4 regions of the Arthrobacter sp. MDT2-3 genome follow, and region 3 is predicted to be linked to each of the others. Evidence: riboswitches for the same ligand, from Rfam matches in the RefSeq annotation. Region 3 holds a riboswitch; each other region holds the start of a gene.
The links. A riboswitch is a leader RNA that binds a small molecule or an ion and turns the genes downstream of it on or off. The one in region 3 is predicted to bind thiamine pyrophosphate.
Positions count from the first base shown of each region.

Region 1 (4,228 bases), on a different contig from region 3:
TGCCGGCCACCTCGGCCCATATCGGGCTGATGCAACCCTTGTTCGATGTCCGGCACCAGATGAGCGACGACGATTTCCAGCGCGAGTTCGTCCGGCGGGTCTATGCTACGGACCTGCAGCAGCCGGCTACAGCGGAGGAGAAGCGATCCGCCAGGAGGCTCCGGCTGCAGGCCCCTTCCTGGGAGGCTCCGCTGCATATTGTCCCCGGCGTTCCCACACTGGTCCTCACGGGAGGGTGGGAACCGCTCTACGAGGAGATTGCCCGCTACCTGCGTGAGACCGGCGCCCTGCACCGCACGGCGGCGGGAGGGCACCGGCCCCATGACTCCCCGGAAGGTGACCGCATCATCCGCTCGTTCATCAGCGAGGTCAGCAGGAGCCAGCCTGCCAGGGCTTCCTGAATCCTGCCGGGGGCAGTTTCCCCGTCCGGCAAGCCCCCAATAGCCTGCCGGACGGAAATGGTGATGCAGCTACGGGCGGCCGCTCGCTGGAGCGGCCAGTTCCGGGAGGTAAACCTTGCCGCCCGCTGCAAGGAATTCCTCACTTTTCCCCCGCATTCCCGCTGCCATGTCCGCCACCGCCGCCTGCGACTCCGCTGACCCGTATTCGTCCCGGATGTCCTGGCTGATCCTCATGGAACAGAACTTGGGACCGCACATGGAGCAGAAGTGCGCTGTCTTGGCGGGTTCCGCGGGGAGGGTTTCGTCATGGAATGCCTCGGCGGTCACCGGGTCCAGGGATAGCGCAAATTGGTCCCGCCAGCGGAACTCGAAGCGTGCCTTGGACAGTGCGTCATCGCGTTCCTGCGCCCCCGGGTGGCCCTTGGCGAGGTCTGCGGCGTGCGCTGCGATCTTGTACGTGATCACCCCTGTTTTGACGTCGTCTTTGTTGGGCAGGCCCAGGTGTTCCTTCGGGGTGACGTAGCACAGCATTGCGGTGCCGTACCGGGCGATTTCCGTGGCGCCAATGGCCGAGGTGATGTGGTCGTACCCTGGTGCCACGTCGGTAACAAGCGGGCCCAGCGTGTAGAAGGGCGCACCCTTGCACAGCTCCTGCTGGCGTTCGACGTTTTCCCGGACCAGGTGGAACGGAATGTGGCCGGGGCCCTCCACCATCACCTGCACGTCGTACTTCCAAGCACGCTGCGTCAGTTCGGCGAGTGTGTCCAGTTCGGCAAACTGAGCGGCATCGTTGGCATCGGCCGTCGCCCCCGGCCGCAGGCCGTCGCCCAATGAAAACGCCACGTCGTACCTTGCGAAGATTTCGCAGAGCTCCTCGAAGTGCGTGTAGAGGAAGTTTTCCTGGTGATGGGCAAGGCACCAGCCGGCCATGATTGACCCGCCGCGGGACACGATGCCGGTCACGCGGTTGGCGGTCAGGGGAACGTACCGGAGCAGGACGCCGGCGTGGATGGTCATGTAGTCCACGCCCTGTTCGCACTGTTCAATGACCGTGTCGCGGAAGATCTCCCAGGTCAGCGCGTTTGCTTCGCCGTTAACCTTTTCCAGGGCCTGGTAGATGGGGACGGTCCCGATCGGAACGGGCGAGTTGCGGATGATCCATTCCCTGGTGGTGTGGATGTCGTCGCCGGTGGAAAGGTCCATCACTGTGTCTGCGCCCCACTGGGTGGCCCATTGCAGCTTGTCCACTTCTTCGGCGATGGAACTGGTGACCGCCGAGTTGCCGATGTTGGCGTTGATCTTCACCAGGAAGGCCTTGCCGATGATCATGGGTTCCGACTCGGGATGATTGATGTTGTTCGGAATGATCGCCCGGCCGGCTGCCACTTCGCTGCGGACCAGTTCCACATCGCAGTTCTCCCGCAGCGCCACGAAGCGCATTTCGGGGGTGATATCGCCCTGCCGCGCGTAGTGCATTTGTGTCACTTTCCGGCCTTCGACGGCGCGGCGGGGCACCGGACGGGCGCCCTTCCACTCCGCGCTGGCGGCACCGCGGCGTACAGCCGAGCGGCCGTCGTCGAGGAGGTTCCGTCCACGGCCGCCATAGATTTCCGTGTCGCCGCGCGCTTCGATCCATGCCGAGCGGAAAGGGTTCAGGCCGCGGACGGGGTCGCTCCCCGGGCCGGCAGTTCGGTAGATCCGGAACGGACCATTGGAGTCGCCGTTGGGTGAAGGTGCCAGGGCTATCTCCGTAACGGGCACGCGTATCCCGGATGCTTCATCGTGGACAAAGGCCAGGGAATGGGACTTCAGCGACTGCGTGACAGGAGCCTGGTCCTGGCCGCCTTCCGCTGCCGCGCCGGACGGAATCTGGGCAGGGCTTAACGGTGCAATGGGTGTACTCAAGGATTACTCACTTCCTTCGCCGGCATTACCCGGACAGGTTCAACGGTCGCAGGCTGCATCAGCCCGATCTCAGCCCCTGCAGGGGCACCCGTGTGGTCAGGAAGAAAGCTACCACAGCCTTTCGGGAGGGGCTTGTCACATGGCCGGTGCTAGCCTGACTGGCGGGAAAAGGAGTCCAATGCCGGAGATCATCGAATTCAGCGGCCCGGTGCTTGCGGGGCCGGACAGCGAGCGGCGGGGCCTGTGGTCCGTTGACGGGGTGTTGACCTTTACGCGCCCGCAACAACCCGCGGGCCGCGTGCTGGATGGCTGGGTCCTGCCGGGGTTCGTGGATGCCCACTGCCACATCGGGCTTGGACCCGGGGGCGCGGTGGAGGCAGCAGTTGCGGAGGAACAGGCCGGAACCGACCTGGACGCTGGAACACTGCTGGTGAGGGATGCAGGTTCCCCTGCAGACACGCGGTTCCTTCAGGGCAGCCGGAACGCCCCCGTACTCGTCCGCGCCGGCAGGCATGTTGCCAGGACCCGGCGCTATCTGCGGGGCCTCGCCGAGGAAGTGGAACCGGACGGCCTGGTGGAAGCTGTCCGGAAACAGGCCCGCGACGGCGACGGCTGGGTCAAGCTCGTCGGGGACTGGATTGACCGCGACGCCGGTGACCTGGCGCCGTCATTTCCGGCCGACGCCGTCAGGGACGCTGTGCAGGGGGTGCACGGCGAAGGTGCCCGGATCACCGCACATTGCTTTGGCGAAGAGACCCTGGACCAGATGCTGGACGCGGGGATCGACTGCATCGAGCATGCCACCGGGCTCCTGCCACGGCACCTCCCCAGGTTCGTCGAACAGGGCGTTCCCATCGTGCCCACTCTCATCAACATCGCCACGTTTCCGGATATCGCAGCCCAGGCAGAACCGAAGTTCCCCCGGTACGCGGCACACATGCGGGCACTGTGGGAGCGCCGCGCGGAACGGGTGCTGGAGGCGTATGAAGCAGGGGTGCAGATCTATGCTGGCACCGATGCCGGGAGCGTCATCCGGCACGGCAGGATCGCCGATGAAATCCTTGCCCTTCACCACGCAGGCCTGCCAATGGCCGCTGCCCTCGACGCTGCCTGTTGGGGCGCCCGGAGGTGGCTGGGAGCCGACGGACTTAAGGAGGGTGCCCGCGCCGACGTCGTGCTGTGCAGGGAGGACCCGCGGCAGGCTCCAGCAACGGTAGGCGAACTGGCACACGTCGTGCTGGGAGGGCGCGTCATCCGATAAGCCCGGAGCGGCCTGACTTTCAAGTCACTTGGAATAAATTGAAGCTTCAAGTAATTTTAACTGTCATAGGCCCCAATCCGAAGGGCCCAAGCACCGGGAGTTTTCAATGACTGCAGAAGCCGCCAGCCAGGATCTTCTTCCTGCCGACCTCGCCATGGGCACCGTAATGCTCAAGGTGGGCGACATGAAGGTGATGACGGACTATTACCAGCGTGCCCTCGGTCTTGAGGTTGTCGCTGAGCAGGACGGCGGGCTCTACCTCGGCCGGCTGCAGAAACCGCTCGTGCACCTCGCGCCCGCTCCGGGTCTGAACCTCCCGGACAGGGGAGAAGCCGGCCTCTTCCACACCGCGCTGCTGTTTGAGAACCAGGCGGACCTCGCCGCGACCGTTGCCACCGCAGCCCAATTTGAACCCCGTTCCTTCACGGGCAGCGCGGATCATCTCGTCAGCGAGGCCTTCTACTTCACTGATCCTGAAGGCAACGGCATCGAGCTCTATTGGGACCGGCCCCGCAGCAACTGGTCCTGGAACGGCGCCGACGTGGTAATGGACAGCCTGGTCCTGCCGCCCCAGCGGTACCTCGAGCAGCACCTCACTGAAGAGTCCCTTCAGCGCCAGCGCGGAAGTGTGGCAGGAGTGGGCCACGTCCACCTCCAGGTC
Region 1 is NZ_JBNHFS010000002.1:19,390-23,617, reverse strand. Features, by position in the region: gene AC5RUQ_RS05740 (alpha/beta hydrolase) at 1-401, shown strand, start outside; gene thiC (phosphomethylpyrimidine synthase ThiC) at 471-2,306, opposite strand; TPP riboswitch at 2,301-2,408, opposite strand; gene AC5RUQ_RS05730 (amidohydrolase family protein) at 2,485-3,567, shown strand; gene AC5RUQ_RS05725 (VOC family protein) at 3,674-4,228, shown strand, end outside.
Region 1: another riboswitch for thiamine pyrophosphate. It lies ahead of thiC (phosphomethylpyrimidine synthase ThiC); the one in region 3 lies ahead of thiM (hydroxyethylthiazole kinase).

Region 2 (4,228 bases), on a different contig from region 3:
CGGTACATTGCCGCCGTTACTCAACGCCTCGCAGATCACCAGGACAAAGCGGTCCACGAGGCGGCGCAGGGGAGCGGTGGTGTGGGCATAGGCGGCACCAATGGCGGACTGGACTGCGTCCTCGGGGACGGCACCGTCAAAAGCCGTATAGGCGGCGCCACGGAACAGCATGCCGGCCGAATGCAGAATGGCAAGCTGGCGGGGATCGGTGGAATCGAGGCTGCGCAGGTATTCGCCGTAGCTGACCTCACCGTCCCAGGGCTTGCCAAGGGCCTCTGTCTGCAGCCGGAAATGATTCAGGGAGCGCTCGTCCGGGGACGGCATGGTGCGCAGGATGCCCACTTTTCCCGCCAGCATCAGGCCCGCCGCCGCCATTCCGGTCATGAGGGATATCTGCGCGTTCCAGTCCTCCACCGGAAGCTGGGGAGCGGCGGCAATCCGATAGCCGCCGTCGGGAAGCTGGACGATCTCCTGTTCCGGCATGTTCAGGCTGGCACCGCCGCGCGCCCGTTCCAGGTCCACGCGTTTGAGCCCAACTTCCTTAAGGAGCTGCAGCACCGGCGAGGCCGTACCGGCGTCGAGCTCCGCCTGCACTCCTTTATAGCTGAGCTTCGCGCGGCTGCGCATCCGGGCCCGCTTTACGGCCACGGACGTCACCTCGGCGGCGCTGTCCAGGCGGAAGTCCCAGACAAACGCAGAGCAGTCCTGCCCGGGAAGGAGGCTCCCGGCCTCTTCGCTGATGACTTCTGGATGCAGCGGGATTCGACCGTCCGGGGCATAGAACGTCTGGCCCCGGCGGCGTGTTTCCGCGTCCAGGGGCCCGCCGGGGGCAACAAATGCGGGCACATCGGCGATGGCGTACAGCACGTGGTAGCCGTCGCCGTCGGCTTCAATAAACAGCGCCTGGTCCAGGTCGGTGGACGACGCCGGATCGATGGTGATGAATTCGACGCCGGTGAGGTCGTAGGCAGGGAGCTGCAGGGATTCGACTGCCGCTTTCGCGTCAGCCACCGCCTCGTCGGGGTAGGCGCCCGGCAGCTCCAGCTCGGTCCTCAGGGCACTCAGCGCTTCCTCAAGCGCGTTGTTGTGCTCGTGGACGTTGGGGGCCAGCCGATGGTGTGACACGAAAATCAGCCTAGCCGGAATCGGCGGCATAGTGCAGGCATCCGGCCCGGAGCGGCGTTGTCAGGAGTTTGGGGCATCCAGGGCGGCGAGCAGTGCAGCGGCGGCGGCTGCGGGATCGTCCGCTTCCGTAATGGCCCGCACCACCACAATCCTGCGTGCGCCTGCGTCCACCACCTGCTCCACGTTGCCGTGGTCAATGCCGCCGATCGCGAACCAGGGAACACCGTCGTCGGACTGTCCCTCCTGCTCCGCCGGCCGGGCAGCGTCGGCGGCATACTTCACCAGCTCCAGTCCCGCCGCTGCCCGCCCCGGTTTGGTGGGCGTTGCCCACACCGGTCCGACGCAGAAGTAGTCCAGCCCGGCGGGGCGGGCGGCCGCACCGAGCGCCGCGTCCACCTGGGCGGGGGTGTGGCTGGACAGGCCGATGGCGGCGTTGCCGTTGAGCAGGGTGCGTGCAGCGTCCAGGGGCAGGTCCTTTTGGCCGATGTGGAAGACGGGTGCCCCGGACAGCACCGCAATGTCGGCGCGGTCGTTGACAGCCCAGAGCCGGCCGTGCCGCTCTGCCGCTTCCTTGAGCACCGCCAGGAGTTCCAGCTCCTCTCCTGCTTCGATGGCCTTGTCGCGCAGCTGGATGATGTCCACCCCGCCGGCGTACGCTGCGTCCACGAACTGGCCGAAGTCGCCGCGGTCCCGGCGGGCGTCGGTGCAGAGGTAGAGGCGGGCGGCGTTGACGCCGTTGCTGATCTTGGCGCTGCTGAGTACGTCGGTGCCGGCGGCAGGGGTGTGGGACACATTCATGGGGGAAAGCCTAGTTCCTCTACACTGGCCTCGTACTGCGGGAGCCCGCGGCAGCTGTCACAAAGCGCCGGGCTGAGAGGGCGTCAGAGCCGACCGCTTGACCTGATCCGGCTAATACCGGCGTAGGGAAGGAGACACATGCGCGCATCACCAGAGCCCCTGGCCGTGGATGCGGCCAACACCATCCACGCTGATGTGGCGGTGATCGGCGGTGGAGTGATCGGCCACGGCATTGCGTGGGAGGCGAAGCGTTCCGGCCGTTCCGTGGTGGTGATCGATGACGCACCGGGTTCGGGGGCCAGCTGGGCCGCCGCCGGGATGCTTGCCCCGGTGAGCGAGCTGCACTACCAGGAGGAGGATCTCCTGGAATTCATGCTGGATGCCTCGTCCCGCTGGCCGGCTTTTGCCGGCGGCCTCACCGCTGCGTCAGGAACAGATCCGGGATACATTACGACGCCGACCCTCGCCGTGGGTGCCGACGCCGCCGACCGCCGCGCCCTGATGGACCTGCGCACCGTCCAGCAGGCCAGCGGCCTTTCCGTTGAGCCGGTAACTGTCCGGGACGCGCGACAACGGGAACCCCTGCTCAGCCCGGGGATCGCCTGCGCGCTGGACACTCCGGCCGACCACCAGGTGGATCCGCGGCTGTTGGTGGCGTGCCTGCGGGCCGCCTTGGCTCATGGCATGGACGACGGCGGCGGGAACAGGGACAAAGTTGCGGCCCGCGGTACTGCAGCAGCCGGCGTCGTCGGCGGGTTTGCGGTAGCGGCCAAGGCAACCGGGCTGCTGTGGCACGGGGGAGCTGTTGCCGGCGTGCGCCTGGCGGACGGGGGAACGGTGCTGGCCGCCGAAACGGTGGTGGCGAACGGGCTGCACGCGGCAGCTCTTGAAGGGCTACCCCCAGGGCTGAACCTGCCAGTGCGGCCCGTCCACGGGGACATCCTCCGCCTGGCAGTGCCCCGGCACCTGCAGCCCCTGGTGACGTCCACGGTCCGCGGGCTGGTGCACGGCGTTCCCGTCTATATCGTTCCCCGCAGGGACGGCACGGTGGTGATCGGGGCAACCCAGCGTGAAGACGCGCTGTCCGCCATGGACGCCGTTTCCGCCGGGGCCGTGTACCAGCTCCTCCGCGACGCGCAGGTACTGGTTCCCGCCGTCGCCGAACTCGAACTGCTGGAATGCACTGCACGCGCCCGTCCCGGAACGCCCGACAACGCGCCGCTGCTGGGGCGGGTTCCCGCCCCCAAATCAGCGGCGGACCGGGAGCACGGGTACGTTGCCGGCCTCATCATCGCTACCGGGTTCTTCCGGCACGGAGTCCTGCTGACGCCCGCCGCAGCCGCCGTCTGCCGGGACCTTCTGGACGGCCTCGAGGACCCCCGTTGGGCAGCCTTCAGCCCTGGCCGCTTTTCCACGAGGGCAGGCGCCCGCTTAACCACGGGCTCAGCCTCCAACCACTTCCGCCACACATCGCCCACGAAGGAAACAGCATGAACATCACCTTGAACGGAACCCGGCACCCTGTGCCTGAGGGCGCCTCCATCACCGTGCTCGTCAGCCAGGTCACCGGCCGCCCCCTAGCCGCCAACGGGCAGGCAACGGACGGCCAAAAGCTTGGTGTGGCGGTGGCCCACAATTCCGAGGTTGTACCGCGCAGCCAGTGGTTTACCACCGCGCTCGCGGAAGGCGACGAGGTCGAACTCGTCACGGCTGTGCAGGGAGGCTGAGACCATGACCGAAACCATCACTACTCCAAGCGTGGCGGGCCACGATGATCCGCTGGTCATTGACGGCGTAACCCTGACATCCCGGCTCATCATGGGCACCGGCGGCGCGCCAAGCCTGGACGGCCTGGGGGCTGCCCTCCTGGCCTCCGGCACCGGTCTGACCACGGTGGCAATGCGGCGGTATTCCACGGCCGAGACGGGCTCGCTCTTCCAGCTGCTCGTGGACCACGGCATCCGCGTGCTGCCCAACACGGCAGGTTGCTTCACCGCCCGGGATGCCGTGCTGACGGCGGAACTGGCCCGTGAGGCACTGGAAACCGACTGGGTGAAGCTGGAAGTCATAGCTGACGAACAGACCCTGCTGCCGGACGCCGTCGAACTGGTGGACGCCACTGAACAACTGGTCAACAGGGGCTTCAAGGTTTTTGCCTACACCAACGACGATCCCGTCCTCGCGCTCCGGCTTGAAAACCTTGGGGCCACCGCAGTCATGCCGCTCGGGGCGCCGATCGGCACCGGACTGGGCATCCTGAACCCGCACAACATCGAGCTGATCGTTTCCCGCGCCTCGGTTCCGG
Region 2 is NZ_JBNHFS010000002.1:358,286-362,513, reverse strand. Features, by position in the region: gene AC5RUQ_RS07265 (RNB domain-containing ribonuclease) at 1-1,125, opposite strand, end outside; gene thiE (thiamine phosphate synthase) at 1,186-1,923, opposite strand; TPP riboswitch at 1,951-2,069, shown strand; gene thiO (glycine oxidase ThiO) at 2,062-3,417, shown strand; gene thiS (sulfur carrier protein ThiS) at 3,414-3,650, shown strand; gene AC5RUQ_RS07245 (thiazole synthase) at 3,655-4,228, shown strand, end outside.
Region 2: another riboswitch for thiamine pyrophosphate. It lies ahead of thiO (glycine oxidase ThiO); the one in region 3 lies ahead of thiM (hydroxyethylthiazole kinase).

Region 3 (4,228 bases):
GTTGGTGTCCTCAGTCCGTGCGCCCTGCTGAAGCCGGTTGCGGTCAACGATCACGGTCAGGTTGTCCAGCTTCTGATGCGACGCTGACATCAACGCCTCCCAGTTGCTGCCTTCCTGCATTTCACCGTCACCGGTGACGACGAAAACACGCGAGTCGTTCTTCAAGAGCTTGGCGCCTAGTGCGGTACCTACGGCCACAGGGAGGCCGTGACCCAGAGGCCCAGTGTTGGTTTCAACTCCAGGAACCTTCACCCTGTTCGGGTGACCGTTCAGCGCGGACAGGGGCGCCATGAACGTGTCCAGTTCGGATGCAGGGAAGAATCCACCGTGGGCCAGGGTCGAGTACAGTGCAGCCGCGCAGTGGCCCTTGCTGAGAATGAAATGATCGCGGTCTTCTTTGCGGGGATCTTCCGGATCGATATCCAGCACCGCGTCAAATAGGACCGTCAGGATGTCTGTGACCGAGAAGTCCCCGCCGATGTGACCCTGACCGGCGTCCGCAATCATTTTCAGGATGGAGCGCCGCGTTGCCTGCGCCCGCTCGTGCAGTTTCTCGGCGCGGAAAGAGGCGTCACCCGCCAGTAGATCTTCTCGAAGAGACCGCCACGCCGCGGCCTGTGAAGCATCTGCAGTAAGCATTGTGCATATCCATTCAGTAGTGACTGTATGTGAATATGTTACGGATGCCACACTTGCAAAGTCAACCCCCCGCGCTTGTACTGTGGGAAAAATAACCCCTCAAGCGCGTACCTGACAGAACCCGCCAACAACTGATTGGAAAACCGTTATGTCCTCAAACTCTTCGTATCCGCGCGTACACATAGCCACCGACCACGCAGGGATGGAGTTGAGCGCGCACCTTGTTCGCCATTTGGAGGCCCAAGGTTATGAGGTAGTCGATCATGGGCCTAAGGAGTACGACCCCTTGGACGACTACCCGTCCTTTTGCATCAATGCCGTCCATGCCGTGGTCGCCGACCAGGAAGCCGGCCGGCCTGCGCTGGGCATCGTTCTGGGCGGGTCCGGGAACGGCGAACAGATAGCGGCCAACAAGGTTAAGGGCATCCGGGCAGCCCTCGCCTGGAATCTCTCCACGGCGAAACTGGCCAGGCAGCACAACGACGCCAACGTCGTGGCCGTCGGCGGTCGCCAGCACAGTGTCGACGAGGCCACTTCACTGATCGAGGCGTTCCTGAAGGAGCCATTCAGCGCAGATGAACGGCATTCCCGCAGGATCGAGAAAATTTCCCGCTACGAGAGCACGGGAGTCGTCCCCGACTAAATTTTCTCCGCGCGTGGCGCCTTGGGACGACAGTGTTTTGGTCGAGCCTGCCCCTGGATCACCGTTCAAAGGGCCAGAGGGAGTCAGCGGGCCCGACAGGGAAGTTCTCTCCACTACCCGGTGGGGAGTAGGGTTTTGCGTTAGTGACACGGGGTGCCCTGCTGGTAGGGGCTGAGAGAACACCCGTTGAACCTGATCTAGTTCGTACTAGCGAAGGGATGTCGCGGATGACTATTCGCCTGACGCCTGACCATGCCTGGACCATGCTCGAACGGCTCCGGGAAACCACGCCCTTGATTCAATGCCTGACCAACACAGTGGTGACAAACTTCACCGCCAACGTGCTGCTCGCCATCGGTGCCGCACCCGCGATGGTTGACGTCCCTGCCGAGGCAGGACCGTTCGCGCGGGTTGCGTCGGGAGTGCTCGTAAATGTCGGCACCCCTCACGAAAAACAGCGGGCAAGTATGCGCGAGGCAGTACGCGCCGCCTGCGAATCCGGGACACCCTGGGTTCTTGATCCGGTGGCCGTGGGTGTTTTGCCGGTCCGTACCGCGCTGGCTGCCGAGCTGCTGAATCACCGCCCAACGGCGGTCCGCGGCAACGCTTCGGAGATCATGGCCCTGGCGGGCGTAGGGCAGGGCGGACGCGGAGTCGATGCCGTAGATGGACCCGAAACCGCATTGGAAGCAGCCAAAAGCCTAGCCCTCCAATATGGTTCGATACTGGCGGTCTCGGGGCCAACCGACATCATCACAGACGGCACGGATTCTGTACGAATCAGCAACGGCCACCCGCATCTGACCAAAATCACCGGGGGCGGGTGTGCACTGGGTGCGGTCACTGCGGCCTTTTTGGCCGTCGATGATGACAAGCTCGCCGCTACCGCGGCTGCCACTGCCGTGTACACGGTGGCGGCGGAGATGGCAGCTGAGGGTGTTCGGGGTCCGGGCACTTTCGCCGTCGCGTTCCTTGATGCCCTGGCAAGTATCGACACAGGGATGCTTTCGTCCCGGATGAATCTCTCATGACCGCCGGGGACAGGGCGGCCGGGCGCATCGACGGCATTTACCTTGTGACCGACACTCAGTTATGCGGTCGCAGGGGAGTGGTGGAGACTGCCCGGGCGGCTGTTGCGGGAGGGGTACGGATCGTTCAAATCCGCGAAAAAAGTGCCAGCACCGCCGACCTATACGAGCTGGTCCTGTGTACTGCTGAAGCTGTCGGGCATGCGGCCACCGTTTTGGTGGATGACCGGGTGGATGTCTTTCTGGCCGCCCGGGCGGCAGGTGCTGCCGTGCACGGAGTCCATGTCGGCCAAAGCGACCTTCCCGTCGAACGGGTACGGGCGCTGGTGGGTGCCGGGGCCGTCGTGGGGCTGACCGCAAACACCCCTGAGCACCTGGATACCCTGCATCGCTTGCCCGGGGGGACGGTGGATTACCTGGGGGTGGGGGTTATCCGCCCGACGTCCACAAAGGCTGATCACCCGGCGCCCTTGGGCGTCGACGGGTTTGGGCGGATCGCGGCCGCTACCACCCTGCCTTGTATGGCCATCGGCGGTATTGAACCTGGTGACGTAGTTCCGCTGCGCCGTGCCGGGGCAGCGGGAATAGCTGTGGTCTCCGCGATTTGCGCCGCGGACGATGCGACGTGCAGCGCCGAAGACCTTGTCGAACGCTGGAATTCCTTAGGATCCTCAACCGCCGAGCCAGGCGTCAACTTCCCCGCCTGCAGAAACAGCACCCCTGCTGCGCAGGATTAGCGTCCCGGGGCTACTTACTGTCCCGGTTCTCTTTTTTACTGCCCGGCGCCAACCATTGTTCGCCCCAAGAAAGAAAGCCTAGAAACCATGCAAATCTCAGAGCAGATCGTCCTCGTCACCGGTGGTGGCCGCGGTCTCGGCCACAGCATCGTTCAAGCGTTTGCCGACCAGGGCGCCAGAGTAGTGATCAACTACCGCAACAGCGCCGAGGAAAGCGAAGTCTTGGCAGCCAAGTACGGCCCCAACCGGGCCGTAGCCCTGCGGGCCGACGTGACAGACGCCGATCAAGTTGCAGCCATGCTCAACCAGTCCCAGGCGCACTTCGGCGGCCCGGTGACCACAGTGGTCAATAACGCCCTGGCCGACTTTTCCTTTAATGGTGACGCCCGCTCCAGTGCTGGAGGCATCAGCTGGCCGGAATTCGAAGCCCAGTTTTCCGGGAGTGTCCGCGGCGCACTAAACACCATCCAGCAAGCTCTGCCGGGCATGACTGAACACGGTTTCGGCCGGGTCATCAACATCGGCACCAATCTGTTTCAGAACCCGGTAGTCCCGTACCACGACTACACCGCGGCGAAGGCAGCGCTGCTGGCCTTGACCCGGACGATGGCCGCAGACCTGGGCCAGCACAACGTATCGGTGAATATGGTCTCCGGCGGGCTGCTGCGCACCACCGATGCCAGCGCAGCCACGCCCGAGGAGGTTTTCGACTACATAGCTGCGGCCACGCCTCTTCGCCAGGTCACAACACCGTCGGGCTTTGCTGACGCCATTCTCTTCTTTGCTTCCCCCTGGGCACGCTCCGTCACCGGCCAGAATTTGGTGGTCGACGGCGGCCTGGTCATGAACTAAGGGACGGACGGTCATGCCGAACCCTGCCGCACCCCGGCGGCAGCTCCACTTCAACGCTTTTCTCTTTGGCTGTGGCCACCACGGAGCCGCCTGGCGCCGACCCGAATCGGCCGTGGAGCAACTGGGAGAAATCGCCTATTATGAACGGCTTGCCCAAAGCGCCGAGCGCGGCCTTTTCGACGCAGTCTTCTTCGCCGACGGACACTCAGCCGGCGATCTAGGTCCGGGGCCGAGATGGTTCCTTGAACCGCTGACGGCGTTGGCGGCCATGGCACGGGCCACCAGCAGGATCGGGCTGGTCAGCACCGTCTCGACCACCTTCTACACGC
Region 3 is NZ_JBNHFS010000001.1:477,303-481,530, forward strand. Features, by position in the region: gene AC5RUQ_RS02205 (transketolase) at 1-639, opposite strand, end outside; gene AC5RUQ_RS02210 (ribose-5-phosphate isomerase) at 788-1,282, shown strand; TPP riboswitch at 1,422-1,518, shown strand; gene thiM (hydroxyethylthiazole kinase) at 1,510-2,313, shown strand; gene thiE (thiamine phosphate synthase) at 2,310-3,047, shown strand; gene AC5RUQ_RS02225 (3-oxoacyl-ACP reductase) at 3,135-3,899, shown strand; gene AC5RUQ_RS02230 (LLM class flavin-dependent oxidoreductase) at 3,913-4,228, shown strand, end outside.

Region 4 (4,228 bases), on a different contig from region 3:
GAAACCTTCTCTTGGCGGCCGCCTGCGCGGACAATCGCGTACACCACTTGGGAACTCACTTCTCTCGACGTTTATTACTAAATTTGCGTGCGGAACCGACCTGTAAAAGCCTGGTTTCTCGCTGTGCCTCAACGCCGTGGGGTCATAACCCAAGTGTTGGCGTAAGCACCGAAGATCTAGAATACGCTAATTTTGCCTTCGGCCGCAAATGAGGCTGGTTCCGGCGGGTGGACTGTGATAGGTGCCACAGCTCAACTCCGGCGTCCGCACCGTGCCCCACCATAGTACCGGCAAGGCAACGGGCAGTGCGTCAGGAGTACAGGCGCGGCGCGTCGAAGAAGTCCACTTCCAGGCGGCAGGACTGCTTAAACGCCGTGACCATGGCGGCGCGGTCCGCGGCCGAGGCCAAGCGTGCCGCTTCGTCCACGATCGCAATGGCCCTGCGGGTGGCAGCTGCGAAGTCTTCGTCCGCGTAGGTGCGCAGCCAGTCCGCGTACGGGTGCGCCGGCGGTTCACCGGCGGCAACGAACCGGGCGTAAAGCGCTGCTCCCACCTCGGCGTAGAGCCAGAAGCAGGGCAAAACGGCCGCCGCCACGACCGCATAACTGCCCGACGCCGATGCCGCCGTCAGGTGGTCCACGTAGGACTTCGTAACAGGGCCAAGCCCGGGCTGCACGGTTCGCGTGCTCAGCCAGGAGCGGTGCAGCTCCGACTCGACTTCCAGGCACTGCCGGGCAGAGGCCGCCCAGAAGAGCTGCTCCGCCTCGGTGGGTGCCAGTGCACTGGCCCTGGCCAGCACGCGCGAATAGCCGTTGAGGTAGATGGCATCCTGGGCGAGGTAGTACGCGAACTCCTTCTCGCCCAGGCTGCCCGAGGCCAGGTTGCGGATGAAGTCCAGGGCATGGATGTCGTCCAGGTCCTGCTGCGCCTCACGCCAGAGTATGGCGGCGAAGCTCCCTTCGGAAAGCAGCGGCTGCTGGTGGTGGAAGTGGTGCACCGGCCCGTTGCCTGTTCCCACCTCCAGTGTTCCGGATGCCTCCAGCGCGCCGGCCAGCCAGGGTTTGACTTCACGGAGGGAAACCTCCCAGTCCCCCAGCCGTGCCTGCGCCGTTGCCATGGCAGAGGACAGTGAACAGCCAGTGCCATGGCTGTTCCGCGTTGCCACCCGCTCCCCCGGCACCACCACCACTTCGTCGGACAGAAGGCCTGAGGTGTTGACCAACGCGTCGGGGCACTCGTCACCGATCAGGTGGCCGCCCTTGACCAGCACAGTGGCGCCGGTGGCAGCAGCGAGGGCGCGGCCTTGTTCCAGGGCCCCGGTCCAGGTGTCCTGCAGTTGGCCCCCAACGAGCATGGCGAGCTCTGCCAGGTTTGGGGTGATGAGGTGCGCCAGCGGAAGGAGCCCGCGCAGTGCCGCTTCGGCAGATTCCTGCAGGAGCCGGTCGCCGCTGGTGGCCACCATCACCGGGTCCAGGACCACGACGGCGGGGCGCACCTTCCGGATCCATGCCACCACTGCCTCGATCACCTCGGCACTGCCCAGCATTCCAATTTTCACGGCGTCGATGCCGATGTCGTCACTGACCGCCTCCAGCTGCTGGCTCAGGAACTTTGCGGGCGGCACATGGACGGATCGGACTCCGCGGGTGTTCTGGGCGGTCAGGGCAGTGATGGCAGCCATCCCGTAACCGCCGAGCGCGGCGATGCTCTTCAGGTCGGCTTGTATACCGGCGCCGCCGGAAGGGTCGGAACCTGCTATGGAAAGGACCCGGGGTACGGGCCTGCCTGGGCGTGTTGGTGCAGCAGTGAATATTGCCGAGGAGGCAGTGGGCATTACAAGAGTCGTAGACAAGAGACATCCCTTCGCCGGTGCTAGCCGGACAGGTTCAACGGGTGTGAATCTCAGCCGGCTCTCTGCGCGGCACCCCGTGTCGGTTCCCCAGCCTAGCTTTTTTGCCTGGCCCAGGCCGAAGGTGACACATTGCGACCGGGCGCCGTGCACTGAAATGCCGACCTGTCGCCGCATGGCTGGCGCTACACACGAAAATGCCCGGCCGGCCACTGTTGTGGCTGGCCGGGCATCTACTTACCGGTAACGCTTAGAGCTCCGAGGCCGGAACTCCGACGCCCAGGATGATGGGCGCCTCGGCCGGCTTCCTGGTGCCGGCATTGCCGTCACTGGAGCCGCCGGCACCGGCCGGTTCGGGGGCCTTTGCCTCGTGGGTATGCCCTGTGCCGGCTGCCGCCACGTTTTCGTGATGCTGCACAGTGGTTTCGTTTGCAGCTCCTTGGGCACGGCTGGCACTGCGGTTGCGCCGCGGCCGGCGCTGCCGGGACTGCTCCAGCGTGTGGTCGCTGTAGTCCTTCGCCGGTGCTGCAGCAGCGGGCGCCTGTACCGGCGCTGTCGATTGCACGGGCTCCACCGGTTTCTGCTCCGGTTCTGCCTGCTCGGGCTGGTCTTCGGCAGGTGCCGGCTGGCCAAGGTGGGCGAAGGCCTCCGCAAGCCGGTCCAGGGTCAGGGCAGGCTTCTGCTGCGGCTCTTCAGCGTGCTCAACGAACGGCAGCACCACCTTCTCGCCGCCGAAGGTCAGCACGGCAGCCTGACGCGCTTCGTCGTCGCGCTTCGCAGCCTCCGCTGCGGAGGCAGCGGCGGGCTGGTCGGCGGCCGCCTGCTTGGCTGCCGCCACTTCGTCGTCGTGCAGGTGGGCTGCATGCGCGGCGGCGGCGATGTTGGCAAGGGCCAGCCTTGTGGCCTCCGCCTTGGCATGCCGTTCAGCGTCCGAGGGGTCAGGGTGCACCGTGTGGACGTGCACGGCTGCTGCTGCCGGGGCAACCTCCGGCTGCTGGCCACCGCGGCCCCGCCGGCGTTTGCGGTCCGGGCGCGCGCCGGGCTGGTTGTTGTCGACGCGCTGGGCGTCGTTGCGGTGGCCTTCGCTGCGGGCCTCCGGCCTGCTGTCCGTCCGCTGGATGTGGTGCTCGGCGGCCACAATGTTGGCCCGCCGGTGCTCCACGGGGTCGTCGTGGGTTACCACGCCGCGGCCCGCGCACGCTTCGCACTGCTCGCCGAAGACTTCGAGGAGCCCGGTACCCATCCGCTTGCGCGTCATCTGCACGAGGCCAAGTGACGTAACTTCCGCAACCTGGTGCTTGGTCCGGTCGCGTCCCAGGCATTCCACCATGCGGCGGAGCACGAGGTCGCGGTTGGATTCCAGGACCATGTCGATGAAGTCGATGACGATAATGCCGCCGATATCGCGGAGGCGGAGCTGGCGGACGACTTCTTCCGCAGCCTCAAGGTTGTTTTTGGTCACCGTCTCTTCGAGGTTGCCGCCGCTGCCCGTGAACTTGCCGGTGTTGACGTCCACTACGGTCATGGCCTCGGTGCGGTCAATCACCAGCGAACCGCCGGAGGGCAGGAAGACCTTGCGTTCGAGCGCCTTGTGGATCTGCTCGTCGATGCGCCAGGCAGCGAAGATGTCCTGGTCCTTGGTCCACTTCTCAAGGCGGCCCACCAGGTCCGGCGCTACGTACGTAACGTAGGCCTCGATGGTGTCCCAGGCTTCCTCGCCCGAGACGATCAGCTTGGAGAAGTCCTCGTTGAAGACGTCGCGGACCACCTTGATGGTGAGGTCCGGTTCGCCGTAGAGCAATTCAGGGGCAAGGATCTTCGTGGACTTCGACTGGCTCTCGATGCCCTCCCACTGCGCGCGCAGCCGGTTGATGTCGTGCGTCAGCTCTTCCTCGGAAGCGCCTTCGGCCGCGGTGCGGACGATGACGCCGGCTTGCTCCGGGAGGCGGTCCTTGAGGATGCGCTTGAGGCGGTTGCGTTCGACGTCGGGCAGCTTGCGCGAAATGCCGGTCATGGAACCGCCGGGCACGTACACCAGGTAGCGGCCAGGCAGCGAGATCTGGCTGGTCAGGCGTGCGCCCTTGTGTCCCACGGGGTCCTTAGTCACCTGGACCAGGACGGTGTCGCCGGACTTGAGGGCGTTTTCGATGCGCCGCTGCTTGCCCTCGAGGTTCACCGCTTCCCAGTTCACCTCGCCGGCGTACAGGACAGCGTTGCGGCCGCGTCCGATGTCCACGAAGGCAGCTTCCATGGAGGGCAGCACGTTCTGGACCTTGCCCAGGTACACGTTGCCAATCAGGGAATCCTGCTGGGTCTTTGATACGAAGTGCTCGGCCAGGACACCGTCTTCGAGGACGGCGATCTGGATTCTGTCGTCGC
Region 4 is NZ_JBNHFS010000008.1:113,931-118,158, forward strand. Features, by position in the region: gene rplU (50S ribosomal protein L21) at 1-47, opposite strand, end outside; gene AC5RUQ_RS19445 (bifunctional hydroxymethylpyrimidine kinase/phosphomethylpyrimidine kinase) at 311-1,834, opposite strand; TPP riboswitch at 1,842-1,939, opposite strand; gene AC5RUQ_RS19450 (Rne/Rng family ribonuclease) at 2,100-4,228, opposite strand, start outside.
Region 4: another riboswitch for thiamine pyrophosphate. It lies ahead of AC5RUQ_RS19445 (bifunctional hydroxymethylpyrimidine kinase/phosphomethylpyrimidine kinase); the one in region 3 lies ahead of thiM (hydroxyethylthiazole kinase).